One region of the Rhodoferax sp. GW822-FHT04A08 genome, then DNA from elsewhere that is predicted to be linked to it. Evidence: riboswitches for the same ligand, from Rfam matches in the RefSeq annotation. Region 1 holds a riboswitch; the other holds the start of a gene.

Region 1 (7,485 bases):
AACGGCCATGAATGGATGACCCGCATCACCGGCGTGGGCTGCTCGGCTACGGCCCTGATCGGCGCCTTCTGCGCCGTGCAGCCCGACGCCTGGCGCGCCACAGTCTCTGCCATGGCGTTGATGGGCGTGGTCGGTGAAGTGGCTGCCGAAAAGGCCGTGGTACGCCGCCAGGGCGTGGGCAGCATGCAGGTGATCATGCTCGACGAATTGCAGTTGCTGGACCAGGCCACGTTTGAGCAGCGCCTGAAGATGGAATTCAAGCCTTGGTAACTCACGCTCAGGCCACACCCTGGAGCCGCGAGCGGCTGCGCGAAGCTCTGCGCCTGTATCTGGTCACCGACCAACCCAGCCTGAAAGGTCGCACCTTGACCGATGTGGTGCAAGCCGCAGTTCAGGGCGGCGTGACCTGCGTGCAACTGCGCGAGAAGCACGCAAACAGCCGCGACTTCCACGCGCTGGCCATGGCCCTGATGGACCTGCTGCAGCCCTTGCAGATTCCGCTCATCATCAACGACAGGCTGGACATTGCCCTGGCGTGTGGCGCACAGGGTGTGCATCTGGGGCAAAGCGATCTGCCGGTGGCAGCGGCACGCGCCTTGCTCCCGCCGGGGGTCTTCATCGGCTGGTCGGTGGAGACACTGGACGAAGTGATGCAAAGCGCGAGCCTGCCGGTGGACTATCTAGGCGTGAGCCCGGTCTATGCCACTCCCACCAAGACCGATACCGCCACGCCCTGGGGACTGGATGGTCTGCAGCGCGCACGCGCCGCAACGCCGCTGCCGCTGGTGGCCATTGGCGGCATCCATGCCCACAACGCTGCTGCCGTGTTGCAGGCCGGGGCCGACAGCCTGGCCGTGGTCAGTGCCATCTGCTCGGCCGATGACCCGCGCAGCGCCAGCCAACACTTGAGAGACCTGATCGATGCCCATTGATTTGCCATTCACCTACCCCCGTGTACTGTCCATTGCCGGCTCCGACAGCGGCGGTGGCGCCGGCATTCAGGCCGACCTGAAGACCTTCAGCGCGCTGGGCTGCTTTGGCATGACGGCCATCACCGCCCTCACCGCGCAAAACACCCAGGGCGTGCGCGCCATCCATGGCGTGCCGGCGCAGATGCTGACCGATCAGATCGATGCGGTGGTGGAGGACATTGGCGTGGATGCCGTCAAGATCGGCATGCTGCATTCCCCCGAGATCGTGCGCACCGTGGCCCAGGCCATTGACCGTCACGCGCTGCAGAAAGTGGTGTTCGATCCGGTGATGGTCGCCACCAGCGGCGCCGTGCTCATCGACAATGAGGCCATAGACGTCCTGGTGCGTGAGCTGTTTGCGCGCACGGCTGTGATCACGCCCAACCTCGACGAAGCGGAGCTGCTGGTGAAGCGCAAGCTTCAGAATGAAGCCGACATGGAAGCCGCAGCCAACGCCCTGCTAGCCATGGGCGCCAACGCGGTGCTGGTCAAGGGCGGGCACTTGCAGGGGGAGGCAGTGAGTGACCTGCTGGCGCTGGCGACCGGCGAGAAGGTCTGGATGCGCGACAGCCGCATCCACACGCCCAACACGCATGGCACCGGATGCACTCTGTCTTCGGCCATCGCCGCCCATCTGGCGCTGGGCCAACCCCTGGCAGAGGCGGTGCAATCTGCCCGCAACTACATACGGGGTGCCCTGCTGCACGGTGCGCAGGTGCGCACCGGCAAAGGCAGCGGACCACTCAACCACGGCTACGCACCCCAGGCCATGGTGCGCTTGCCGCGCTGAAACGCTCAGGGTTTGCGGGTCACGACCGCCAGCACGCCGGTCAGCAGCAGGGTGGGCAAGGTGGCACCCCACTGCGGCGCCAAATTCGTCAACACCTGGAACACGACAATGCCTGCGATCCAGATGCCGGCGGCGACAAAATCCACCTTCACGCCCGAGCTACCCCGGGTTTCTGCAAAGCCCAGGCGCCCCAGGATCACGCCATACAGTGGCACGAACACGGAGCTGAGCATCAGCAGGAAAGGCTCCAGGTCGTGCATGGGCAGCACCAGTGCCAGCACGGTGCACAGCACCGCCAGCAGCATGCCCCAGGTGCGGATGGACCACTTGGGTAATAGGCTGTGGGTGGAAACCGCGCCGGAATACACATCGCCATAGGCGTTGTCGATTTCGTCGACCAGGATCAGGCTCAGCGCAATCAGGCCGCCTTGCGCCAGCAGCAAGGTGCCCACCAGATCGGCGTCGGGGGCCGACACACTGGCCACCATCACACCCAGCGCGTAGCACCAGACATTGGCCACCGCGTAGCCGACCCAGGTACCCGAGAAGGCACCGCGTCCGCTCTTGCCAAAGCGTGCATAGTCCGCCACCAGCGGCAACCACGACACCGGCATGGCAATGACCAGATCCATGGCAGCAAGCAGACCCATGCTGCCGTCACCCGCGCGGTCCATGAAGGCAGCGAATCCGTGTGACTGCACCTTGCCACCAAACTGCCAGCTCAGCCACAGCAGCGACAGCAGCACCAGCGGCAGGCCATAGCGGCCGATGATCTTGCGCACCAGCTGGGTCATGGACCCGGCCAGCAGCAGCGTCAGCACCGCGCCCCACAACAGCGTGGTCGCCGCGTTGCCCACCCAGCCTTCGAGCGGCAGGCCCAGGGATTGTTTGAGAATGGCCAAGGTGCCATCGCGCATGATGACCAGCTCGAACGTGGTCCAGCCGATCAGTTGCGCGATATTGAGAAACACCGGCAGCCGGGCAAACCAGTGACCGTAGGTCTTGTGCATCAGGCCCGCGCTGGTGAGGCCGCTGTCCGCGCCCAGCTTGGCAGTCCAGGCCAGCAGGCCCGCACCCACTGCGGTACCCAGCAAGATGGCAATAGCCGCATCACGCGTGCCTACAGCGGGCACCAGATAGGCGCCCATTTGCATCACCAGCAGGCCCACCCCCAGGCTGAACCAGAGCGAAGCATGCTCATGCCAGCTGAAGACGCGCTCACTGGCGGGCAGGCTGCCCAATGCGTAATTGGTAGATCCGGACGAAGTGCCGGTAGTTGTCGTTGCCATCCTGTTGCTCCATGCAAAAGTGTTGGCAGGTAAGCGGGAGACTACGGCTCGGTGCCGTCTGAAACTGCTTCCCTGCGCGAGGATTACCTCAATCAGGTTCAAAGGGACTTTCTCAGTCAGTCCGATTGCGCGGACCAACACCCCTAGCGAATGTGCTCCAGCGAGCACGGGCATATTGTATGTTCTGTGCTCAGGTGCTCAGAAACGGGTCCCCGAATGGCCCAAAGAGAAAGCGCCTGCCCGGCGTTCCGGTCAGGCGCTTACCGTGTTTGCAACACGTGCGTCTTGCAAACGCCCGCCACAGCGGACGGGCGGATGGAACAATTAATTCAGAATCAGCGCGTTGGTCATGTCACCCATGGGCGATGCACCATTGGCCTTCAATGCGGCGTCACGCGCGGCAAGGCCGGGCAAGGTGTCCAGACCAAAGGTTCTTGTAATGAGGCGCAAGACCGAGCCCGTGTCGTATTGGGTATGGTCCACGGTACCGGATTTGGCCCAGGGCGAAATCACCAATGCGGGAATGCGCGTGCCAGGGCCAATCTTGTCACCCTTGGGTGGTGCCACATGGTCCCACTGACCACCGAACTCGTCGTAGGTCACCACGATTGCCATGTTGTTCCACTGCGGGCTGGCCTGCAACTTGGCGATCAGGTCTGCAATCCGGGCATCGCCATCGGAGATGTTGGCGTAGCCGGGATGTTGGTTGTAGAGCCCCTCCGGTTTGTAGAAAGTCACGGCGGGCAATGTACCTGCGGCGGCATCGGCGACCAGATCGGTGTAGTCCTTCAGATGTGCCGTGCGGTTGGCGGTATTGGCCACCGGATCAAACTTGGCGTAGTAATTGAACGGTTGGTGATGCGGCTGAAAGTCCAGGTTGGCGGTCGTTGCAACGCCAAAGGTGTTGCCGTTGTAGATCACATTGCGGGTGGCCGTCGGTGCCTGCATGCCGTCTGTCACCGCGTTGTTCCAGGAGCCCGAATACCACTTCCAGCTCACCTTCTTGGCATCCAGCAAATCACCGATGGTGGTGGCGGTTTGCGGGGGCAATGTGGTGGCCTTGGTGGTGTCGGCATACAAAGCATTGTTGCCAGTCACGTTGGCGGGCGGATTGCCGCTGGGCTGGTAAGGCGCCTGCATGGTGTTGACGGCGTAGAACTTGCCATCACCAAAATAGTTGGCGGGTGTGATGTTGCCGCTCAGCAGGAAAGCGGCTGGACCTGTCATTGCCGAGGCCGGGCTGGTGCCTTTGACGGTCAGTTTGGGAAGGTAATTGCCCGACGCATCGGTATCGAGTTTCGCAATGGTAGGCGCTGCGGTCGCCGTATCTGCGTTGGGATATTCCGGCGCACAAGCACACACCAGGTACTGGTGGTTCAGAAAAGAGCCACCATACGCCGCCTGGAAGAAGTTGTCTGCCAGCACGTACTGCTTGGCCAACTTGAACATGGGCGACGCACTGTAGTCAAAGCCTCCCATAGTGAGACCACCACCATCGGCCCACGCAGCAAACATGTCGTTCTTGCCACCGTTGATTTGCATCTGGTTTTCAAAGAAGCGGTGGAAAAGGTCACGTGTCACTGTGCTGGTGGTCAACTTGGAGCCAGAAGCCGCGAAAAAAGCCGTTTCCACTGAGAAAGGTGCATTCGGCAAATTAGCACTTTGCGCCTGCGTCACAACCGGCGTAACACCACCAGCCGTAACACCGCCCCAGGTTTGCGGCAGCGTGGCCAGCACTGTAGTGCCATCACGGTCCTTTTGAGGAATATAGGCGGAAGTCGGGTTGCCATTGGCATCCAGCACAGCATTGAGTCCGTTGGCCCCTGGGAACTTGCCGTACAGGCTGTCGAAAGAACGGTTCTCTGCGTATATCACCACAACGTTCTTGATTCTGGATTGCAAAACCTTGGTCGGATCAGTGTCTCCGCTGCCGCAGGCGGTAAGTGCCAGAGCGGCTACTGCTGTGAGTGGGAACCATGCTTTCATCGGCGAATTCTTCATGAGCGCTACCAAAATTTGTTTGTCGAAAGGCCCAATGTATCGACGCATTAAGACAACTTCATGAAGGTGGAAGGTCTTGTCACCCAACCGTCATACGGCAAAAGTAAGCTGAATGCATGCAAGTTCACGTTCTTTGCCGCTTTCTGAGGTGCTCAGCGGCGCGCGTCGTCACGCCCACTCTTCCCATTGCCTTGTTGTGCTCCGTTTGGCTGACCGCTTGCAATCCGGCAACGCCTGCCCTATCTGCACCGGCACATGCGGCCTCAGCCCCAGCACCACAACGCTCTTTCTATGAGACGGCATTCGAGCGCCGCCCCAGTGCAAAAGAACTCGCAGAGTTGGGCAAGGCCCTGTTCTTTGACACGGCTCTGTCGGCGTCCGGCAAGATGTCGTGCGCGTCCTGCCATAGTCCGCAACATGCCTACGGCCCACCCAATGCACTACCTGTGCAACTGGGTGGCCCGGCCCTGCGCACGCCCGGACTGCGCGCGGTGCCATCGCTGACCTATCGCCAGCAAACACCACCGTTCAACGAGCACTTCAGTGATAACGATGGCAACGACAGTGAGGACCAAGGCCCTACCGGCGGAAGCACCTGGGATGGCCGTGTCAGCAGTGTTCATGAGCAAGCCCAGCTCCCCCTGCTGTCGCCGCTGGAAATGGCCAATGCAGACTCGGCCAGTGTGGTTCGGCAGTTGCAGCAATCTGCCAGCGCGCAGCGCATGCGCGAAACTTTCGGCCCCCACGTACTGGACACGCCCGACAAGGCCTGGAACGGCTTGTTGTGGGCGCTGGAGGTGTTTCAACAGAATCCTGAAGACTTCTATCCCTACAACAGCAAGTACGATGCCTTTTTGCGGGGCCAAACCCAACTCAGCCAACAGGAGCTACGCGGTATGCGTGCCTTCAACGATCCGGAGAAAGGAAACTGCGCATCCTGCCATGTGAGCGCTGTCAAACGCGGCGCATTCCCGGACTTCACTGACTTCGGCCTCATTGCCCTGGGCGTGCCGCGCAACAACAGGATTGCCGCCAACGCAAACAAAGACTGGTATGACATGGGGTTGTGCGGCCCCATACGCACGGATCTGACGGATCACAAGGATTACTGCGGCAGGTTCAAGACACCGTCGTTGCGCAATGTGGCAATACGCAAGAGCTTCTTCCACAACGGCGTATTCCACACATTGGAGGAGGCCGTGGCCTTTTACGTTGAACGTGACACCCGCCCCGAGAAATACTACCCACGCAACAGCAAAGGCGAAGTGCAGCGTTTCGACGACCTACCCAACGACCTGCAAATCGCCATCAACACCGACGCCCCATTTGGTGGCAAGCGTGGTGACAAGCCTGCGCTCAATGCCGCCGAGATCCGCGACGTGGTCGCGTTCCTGCGCACGCTCACCGACGGATATAAGCCGCCAGCGAACTCACACTGACTAGCGCCTGCGCTCCATCTTGGTGTCTTCGTAAAAGCGCGTCTTGGCAGCGAACATGGCCTTGTCCGCCTCATGGCTGAGTGCATCTACGTGGGTTGCGGATTGTGCCGTGGCGATGCCGATGGCCAGGCTGAGTTTGCGCCCGGTGTAGTACTGGTTGTTGATTTCCAGCAAGGACTCCACGCGCTCCTTGAAGGCCTGGGCCACGCGTTCGTCACAGCCTGGCAGCAGTGCAATGAACTCGTCGCCTCCCACCCGTGCCACGCAATAGTTGGTGCCGGCCGAAGCGCTGCTGAGCACCTCGCCCACGCGGCGCAGCATACCGTCGCCTGCCGCATGGCCTTCCACATCGTTAACGGACTTCAGCCCGTTGAGATCCATCGCCAGAATGCTCAGCGGCCACGGGCCGCGGCGCGAAATACGGTTGAGCTCCTCCGTGTAGAAGGCGCGGTTGTGCAGCTTGGTCAGCGAGTCGTGCTTGCCCAGGAATTCCAGATAGGCTTCGGCCTTCTTGCGTGCGGTGATGTCCACCAGAGACACCAGCACCAGGTCCCACGTGTCTTCGTGCCCGCTCAGGACGGAAAACTGCATGTGGATGTTAATCAGCGAGCCGGCCAGCGAGTAGTTCACCACTTCGCGCATCTGGTTGGTACTGCCGTTCCACAGGTCGGCCAGCTGCTCGGTGAATGACACATGCATTTCGTCGCGAAACACCACATCCAGCCGGGTCAGCAACTCTTCCTTGGTTCTGGCAGCAAACATCTGCAGCGTTTGCCGGTTCACGTCCAACACCTTGATCTTTTCCGCACAGCGCACGACGAAGTCCGGGTGCACGCTCACGAACGTGCGGAAATCCTCTATGCCCTGTGCGCGCGCCTCGTCCAGCAGTTGCTTCACACCGCTGAAGTCTTCCACCCAGAGCGACACCGGCGAATAGTCAAACAGATTGCGGGCATAGCGCTCACTGGCAATCAGATCGGCGCGCGCCTTCACTT
Region 2 (7,485 bases), on a different contig from region 1:
CCCAGCGCATCGACCAAGCCGATCAGCGTCTTGTGAACCGGCGAGATGCCCACAAAGCCCAGAATGTTGCGCTCCAGTGACTTCACGCTGTGGGCGCGAAAGTACCAGCGGTACAGCAGTGCTGGCATGCCCATGGTGACCACCACGCGGGCGGACTTCCCAGTGAGGGCCTTGTGCTGGAACAGGTCTTTGCCATCCCTCTTGAAGGCAAAGTCGGGGCGTGCCACCTGCTCCAGAAATCCCTTGAGCAGTGCCGGCATGTCGCCCAGCCACAGCGGAAAAAAGAAGACGATGTGCTCGGCCCAGGCAATGTCCTTCTGCGCCTGCACCAGACCTTGTGGCAGGGCTCCGTTCTGCCAATCGTTCTGGCTGTGCAGCAGGGGAAAGTCGAGCTGGGCCACGGCCAGCCTGCGCACCGCATGACCCGCGGACTGCGCGCCCTGTGCGTAGGCCTCTTCCAGGTGATGGCCCAGGTGGATGGCAGAGCCATCCGGATGACCCTGGATAAGGAGAATGTTTTTCGCTGTCATAAGGCCCCCGCGTGAACAGAAAATGCTGGCTCAACCGCATCCCTGATCCTGCGCCCTGTCGGCGTGCCCTGCCTTGATGAAAGTCAGCGCGTGAGGAAAAAGGGCCGCTATGGGTTCCCCGTGGTCGGGCCCTTTTCGAACACCCGCAACCCCTGCTGGGACGCAATCCGCGGGTCCACCGCCTGGGTGACGGCGCTCACCACGGCCACGCCATCCACACCGCAGTTGCGCACATCGGCCATGCATTCCAGCGTGATGCCGCCAATGGCCACCACCGGATAAGGCGCAGCCAGGCGAGCCCACTCCTGGAGGCGTTCCAGCCCCACAGGCTCATACGGCATGACCTTCAATGTGGTGGGAAACACCGGCCCGATGGCCAAATACGAAGGGCGTGCAGTCTTGGCCAAAGCAAGCTCGGCGGGCGTATGGGTGCTCAATCCCAGACGCATGCCCGAACTGCGTAAGGCATCGCGCTCGGCATCGCTCAGCGCGGCCCAGTCTTCCTGTCCCAGATGGACGCCGTAGGCGCCCAGCGCGATGGCGTGCCGCCAATGGTCATTGATGAAGACCTGCGCACCGGGCACGGCGTGACCTGCGGCCACGGCAGCACGCACCTGCTCTCGCACTGCGGCATCGTCGCCCGAAGCGGGCTTGAACCGCAGTTGCACGGTGCGCACGCCCCAGTGCAACAGGCGCTCCACCCAGCTTGCGTCTGGCATCACCGGATAAAAACCCAAAGGCCCGCTCAGGGGTACGAAGGAGGCAGAGGTAGCTTGTGCTGGCATACGGTCCTTTACTGCGCATGCCAGAACGGCATGCCAACGGTGGGGGTGGATGCCTGTGCGGCGCTGCGCTCGGGCATGGGTGTGGCCTGGTAGGCATCGCGTCCGGCTGACACGGCGCTGGCAAATGCGCGCGCCATGCGCACCGGGTCGCCAGCCTGGGCTACGGCGGTGTTGAGCAGCACGGCATCAAAGCCGAACTCCATCACGGTAGCCGCGTGTGACGGGCGGCCCAGCCCCGCATCGACCACCAGCACCGCGTCGGGCAGGCGCCGGCGCAAGGTCTCCAGCGCATACGGGTTCATGGGGCCGCGGCCGCTGCCTATGGGGGCGGCCCAGGGCATCACCGCGGCGCAACCGGCACCATGCAGGCGCTGCGCCATGACCAGGTCATCGGTGGTGTAGGCGAACACGGAAAAGCCGTCACGCACCAGCTGCGTGGCCGCATCCAGCGTGGCCAGCAGATCGGGCTGCAGGGTGTAATCGTCGCCAATCACTTCGAGCTTGATCCAGGGCGTGCCGAAGATCTCGCGCGCCATGTGGGCCAATGTGATGGCCTCGTTGGCACTGTGGCAGCCCGCGGTGTTGGGCAGCACCTGGCAACCCATAGCCTGCACACGCTGCCAGAAGTGGTTGCCACCGCCGGTCTCGGGTTGCAGGCGACGCAAGCCCACGGTCAGTACCTGGGTGCCGCTGGAGCGCACCGCATCGGATAGCACCTGCAGTGAGGGGTAATGCGCCGTGCCCAGCAGCAGGCGGCTGGACAGGGTGGTGCGAGCCACTTGCCACGTGTCTTCTGTCGCGGCGACGCTGTGCTTGTCCTGGGGGATATCCTGCATATCAGCCTCCGGTAATCGGTGCCACCACGTCCACGCGGTCGCCACTTTGCAGCGGCTGCTGCGGCCACAGCCCGCGTGGCACAAAGGTGTTGTTGATGGCGCAGGCAAAGGCCGCGTCCATGGCAAAGCCGCGCTCCAGCAGCAGCGCCTGCAAGGTAGGCGCCTGCGTTTGCAGCACCGCTCCGTTGATGAAAATTTCGCGTTCGTTCATGGTTGTTGCTCCGTAATTTTCTGCACCATCGACTCCACCAGCGCAGGTGCGCACAGGTAGCCGTGGCGGTACAAGCCGTTGATGTGCCAGACACCATTGCGCTGCAAGCAGGCGGGCTGGTCGTTGTCCAATGCCGGGCGCAGCGCGGCCGACAGACGTTCCACCCGCGCCTCACCAAAGGCCGGGTGCAGGCTGTACAAGGCACTGCCCAGCTCCAGCATGGAGCGCAGGGTGACGGGGCCGGTGTCTTCGGACTCCAGCTCGGTGGCGCCGACCACGAACGCATGGTCCGGGCGCGGCGCCACATAAAGCTGGTAGCGCGGGTGCATGAGCCGCACGGGTCGCTGCAACTGCACGCCTTTGCATTCCACGCGCAGCACCTCGCCACGCACACCGCGCAACTTCGGCAGCGCCGACTTGCTGCCCACGCCGCGTGCATCCACGCAGATGTCCACGGTCACCTCCAGACCGTTGCTCGCCACCATGCGCTGCGCCTCCAGACTATCAACCGGCATGCCTTCGTGCCAGACGGCGCCCAGTCGGTCCAGCACACCGGCCAGCGCCGCCATCCACTGCTCGTTGGAGAGTTGCCCCTCACCCAGCAGATGCAGGCCGTTGGCAAAGCGCCCGGCCAGAGCGGGCTCCAGTTGGGCGATGGCTGGGGCGTCCAGCTTTTGCACCTGCGTGGCAAACGCGGGCGGCAGCTTGTGCTGCAGCAGCCGGGTGAAGTGCTGCAGGGAACTCTGATCGGGTGCGTGGGCCACCACCAGCGTGCCCTGCTTGCGGTAGTACACCGGTGGCGCATCCGGGTGATCCGCGTGCAACGCATCCACCCACTGCGGCCATAGCTGCATGGAGCGCTGCCCCATGGCGAACACCACGGCGTCGGAGACGGCCAGCTCGGCCAGCGGCGAGAGCATGGCTGCAGCCGCCATCGATGCCGTGTCCAGCGCGTCACGCCTGCGGCTGTCCAGCAGCGTGACGCGATGGCCGGCACGCAGCAGCCGCCAGGCCAGCATGCGGCCAGCCAGACCGGCGCCCGCAATGCCTATGTGCAAAGGCTTCATGCGCGCGCCCCTCAGAGATAGATTTCGCTGCCGGCCTGGCGGAACTCCTGGGCCTTTTCGTCCAAGGCCGAGCTGACTTGCTGGATGGGGATCACGCCCGCTGCGCCCTGCAAGGTGGTGCTGGCGGGGTTCAGCCGCGCGAAGTCACGCACTTCCTGCGAGATCTTCATGGAGCAGAACTTGGGACCGCACATGGAGCAGAAATGCGCCACCTTGGCGTTCTCTTTGGGCAACGTTTCGTCGTGGTAGGCCATGGCCGTGTCCGGGTCGATCGCCAGGCGGAACTGGTCTTCCCAGCGGAACTCGAAGCGCGCCTTGGAGACGGCGTTGTCCCACATCTGCGCGCCGGGGAATCCCTTGGCTAGGTCAGCCGCGTGGGCGGCAATCTTGTAGGCGATCAGGCCCTGCTTGACGTCATCGCGGTTGGGCAGGCCCAGGTGCTCCTTGGGCGTGACGTAGCACAGCATGGCCGTGCCGTACCAGCCAATGTTGGCAGCACCCATGGCTGAGGAGATGTGGTCGTAGCCCGGCGACACGTCCGTGATCAGCGGGCCCAGGGTGTAGAAGGGCGCCTCGAAGCAGGCCTCCAGTTGCTTGTCCACGTTTTCCTTGACCAGTTGCAGCGGCACGTGACCCGGCCCTTCAATCATCACCTGCACGTCGTGCTTCCAGGCAATCTGCGTGAGTTCGCCCAGGGTGTGCAGTTCGGCGAACTGTGCTTCGTCATTGGCGTCGGCGATCGAGCCCGGACGCAGGCCGTCGCCAAGCGAGAAACACACGTCGTAGGCCTTCATGATGTCGCAGATGTCTTCGAAGTGCTCGTACAGAAAGCTCTCGCGGTGGTGCGACAGGCACCACTTGGCCATGATGGAGCCGCCGCGCGAGACGATGCCGGTGAGGCGGTTGGCGGTGAGCGGCACATAGGCTAGGCGCACGCCGGCATGGATGGTGAAATAGTCCACGCCCTGCTCGGCCTGCTCGATGAGCGTATCGCGGAACAGTTCCCAGCTCAGGTCTTCAGCGCGGCCATGTACCTTTTCCAAGGCCTGGTAGATCGGCACGGTGCCGATGGGCACGGGTGAGTTGCGCAGAATCCATTCACGCGTCTCGTGGATGTTGTCGCCAGTGGAGAGGTCCATCACCGTGTCGGCGCCCCAGCGGATGGACCAGACCAGCTTGTCCACTTCTTCCTCAATGGACGAGGTGACCGCCGAATTGCCGATGTTGGCATTCACCTTCACCAGAAAGTTGCGGCCGATGATCATCGGTTCGCTCTCGGGGTGGTTGATGTTGGAGGGGATCACGGCGCGGCCGCGAGCTACTTCGTCGCGCACGAACTCAGGCGTGACCTGCTGCGCCATCAACGCACCAAAGGCCTGGCCCGGTTTGGGCAGACGCTCGGTGGCCAAGCGCTCCTGGAGTTGTGCGCGCACCAGGTTTTCGCGGATGGCGATGTATTCCATCTCCGGCGTGATGATGCCCTTCTTCGCATAGTGCATCTGGGACACGTTGGCGCCCGCCTTGGCGCGGCGCGGTACCGGGGTGTGGGCCATGCGCAAGGCCTGTAGACGCGGATCCTGCAGGCGCTGGCGTCCGTAGGCACTGCTGATACCCGGCAGCGCTTCGGTGTCGCCACGCTCGGCGATCCAGGAGGCACGCAAGGGTGCCAGACCGCGGGTGATATCCACGGGCACCGAAGGATCGGTGTAAATGCCGGAAGAGTCATACAGCCGCAGGGCCGGATTGGGCTCGCGCCGCGGCTCACCGCTGCCAGTGTGCACCAGCGTGTCGCTGAGCGTGACTTCGCGAAACGGCACGCGGATGTCCGGGCGCGAACCCTGGATATGGATGCGGGAAGAGCCCGGGAAAGGCGTGCGGGTGATGCGGCTGGCAAGGCCCGCGGTATCTACGGTGTTCGATGTTTGGGTCAAGGCGGTCTCCGGTTGTAAAGAATGGAGCCTGCCTGGGCGGCCGGGTTGTGCCCTGGGAATTGCCAGGTGGGACCGGTGCCAATATGCGTTGTTCCCTACGCGGGAATGACCCCGATCAGGTTCAGCGGGTTCCACCAAAGTGGTCTCAGCCTCGACTTTCGTCTACGGCGCCCCGACAAGCCCGGCCAGTGTATGCGAAATTGGATTCAGTTGAGTGTGTGCAGCTCTGCGCCACCCGACGCTTGCGCCGAAAGCAGCTCCACCAACTTGCCCTGCGCCATGGGCTGATGGTAGAGAAAGCCCTGCATGATCCTGCAGCCCGCGTCGGCGAGGTACTTGGCCTGCACGGCCGTTTCCACCCCTTCCGATACCAGGTTCAGGCCCAGGCCCTGCGCGATGGCCACAATGGCCAGCACCACCGGGAACTGGGCACCCGAGTCCTGGATTTCCATGACAAAGGAGCGATCGATCTTGATGGTATGGATAGGGAAGCGGTGCAGATACGACAGCGATGAATAGCCCGTCCCGAAGTCGTCGATCGCCACGCTCACGCCCAGTTGGCAGAGCTTGTCGAGCTGATCGATGGCATTTTGCGGATTGCGGATGCAGATGTTCTCGGTCACCTCGACCTCGATCTGCCCGGGCGGGATTTGGTGGCGCACCAGCGCGTTCTTGAGCTTCTCGAAGAAGTCACCCCGGTCCAGGTACTGCGGAGAGATGTTGAGCGACAGGCGCATGGAGTCGCCCCCAAGTGCCGTCCACTCCAGGAAGTCACGGCAAATGGCCTCCAGCATCCAGTCACTGATAGGCAGGATCAGGCCGCTCTCTTCGGCAAACGGCAGGAATTCGCCGGCTCCCATGAAGCCGCGCGCGGGATGGTTCCAGCGCATCAACGCCTCGGCGCCGATGATCTTCTGGGTGCTGATGTCCACTTGCGGCTGGTAGAACATTTCCAGCTCGCCGCGCTCCAGGGCCATGTGCAGGTCATGCTCTAGCACGATCTTCTGGTACGAGGTTTCGAGCAGGCTGGCATGGAAGAACGCGTAGCCGTTCTTGCCCTGCGACTTCATGTGGTACATGGCGATGTCGGCATTGCGCACCAGTTCCTCCTGCTGCGAACCGTCGTAGGGGTACAGGGCAACACCAATGCTGGCCGACACGTGCACGGGCTGACCAGCCACCTGAAACGGCTGGCGCAGACAGTCCACAAACTTGCCCGCGATCAGCGCGGCGTCCTGGCGGTCGCTCAGCTCTGGCAGCACGGCGGTGAATTCGTCACCTCCCAGGCGCGAGAGCGTGTCGCAGCGGCGCAGACAGGCCTTGAGCCGCGTGGCCACCTGCTGCAGCAGGGCATCGCCTGCGCCATGGCCCAGCGTGTCGTTCACCACCTTGAAGCGGTCCAGATCAATGAACATCACCGCCAGATTGGTCTCGTTGCGCTTGGCCTGCAGCAATGCCAGGCCAAGGCGGTCTTTGAACAGCGCGCGATTGGGCAGCTCGGTCAGGATGTCGTGATAGGCCTGATAGGCAATCTGTTCGTCGGCGCGCTTGCGCTCGGTGACGTCACGCGCCACGCAGTAGGTGCCGCCTTCGGTCTTGTGGCGCGCATCCAGCTTCACCGAGTCACTGTCCGTGCCCGGCTGAATCATCACCATGACGATGCTGAAGGTGCGTGGCTCGTTTTCCGCGCGCAAAGGCTTGAGCCGCAGTTCCACGCTGCGCGATTGCGAAAACGCGGTGCGCCCTTCGTTGAACACATAGTTGGCGCGCTCCATATCGCCCTCATACACCACGGTGGAGTAATGCTGACCAATCAGCTCTTCGCGCCGGTAGCCCAACAGTTGTTGTACGCGGTCATTGATGAAGGTGAAGCAGCCGTCCGGACCCAGGGTGTAAATGATGTCTGGCGAGCTATCCACCAGATAGCGGTACATGCGCTCCGAGCGCTTGAGCTGCTGCGCGATGCGCTGGTTTTCCGACTCCAGGCGCCGCTGCTGCAGGGCATTGCCCACGGTCTTGTAGAGCTCTTCCCTCGGATACGGCTTGCGCAGATAGCCGTAGGCGCCCTGGCGTATGGCTCCGATGGCCGCTTCAATTTCGGTGGCACCGCTGGTCACCACGACCT

The links. A riboswitch is a leader RNA that binds a small molecule or an ion and turns the genes downstream of it on or off. The one in region 1 is predicted to bind thiamine pyrophosphate.
Region 2: it holds a riboswitch for thiamine pyrophosphate, as region 1 does, so the genes downstream of both, thiC (phosphomethylpyrimidine synthase ThiC) here and AC1RMF_RS21065 (purine-cytosine permease family protein) in region 1, are expected to answer to the same signal.

What each region holds. Positions count from the first base shown of each region.
Region 1 covers NZ_JBXAMW010000014.1:9,299-16,783, reverse strand. The annotation lists gene thiM (hydroxyethylthiazole kinase) at 1-270, shown strand, start outside; gene thiE (thiamine phosphate synthase) at 264-932, shown strand; gene thiD (bifunctional hydroxymethylpyrimidine kinase/phosphomethylpyrimidine kinase) at 922-1,761, shown strand; gene AC1RMF_RS21065 (purine-cytosine permease family protein) at 1,767-3,050, opposite strand; TPP riboswitch at 3,103-3,205, opposite strand; gene acpA (acid phosphatase) at 3,375-5,051, opposite strand; gene AC1RMF_RS21055 (cytochrome-c peroxidase) at 5,168-6,490, shown strand; gene AC1RMF_RS21050 (sensor domain-containing diguanylate cyclase) at 6,491-7,485, opposite strand, start outside.
Region 2 covers NZ_JBXAMW010000004.1:23,889-31,373, forward strand. The annotation lists gene AC1RMF_RS09765 (NAD(P)H-dependent oxidoreductase) at 1-530, opposite strand, end outside; gene AC1RMF_RS09770 (thiamine phosphate synthase) at 638-1,315, opposite strand; gene AC1RMF_RS09775 (thiazole synthase) at 1,324-2,151, opposite strand; gene thiS (sulfur carrier protein ThiS) at 2,153-2,362, opposite strand; gene thiO (glycine oxidase ThiO) at 2,359-3,429, opposite strand; gene thiC (phosphomethylpyrimidine synthase ThiC) at 3,441-5,360, opposite strand; TPP riboswitch at 5,436-5,545, opposite strand; gene AC1RMF_RS09795 (putative bifunctional diguanylate cyclase/phosphodiesterase) at 5,567-7,485, opposite strand, start outside.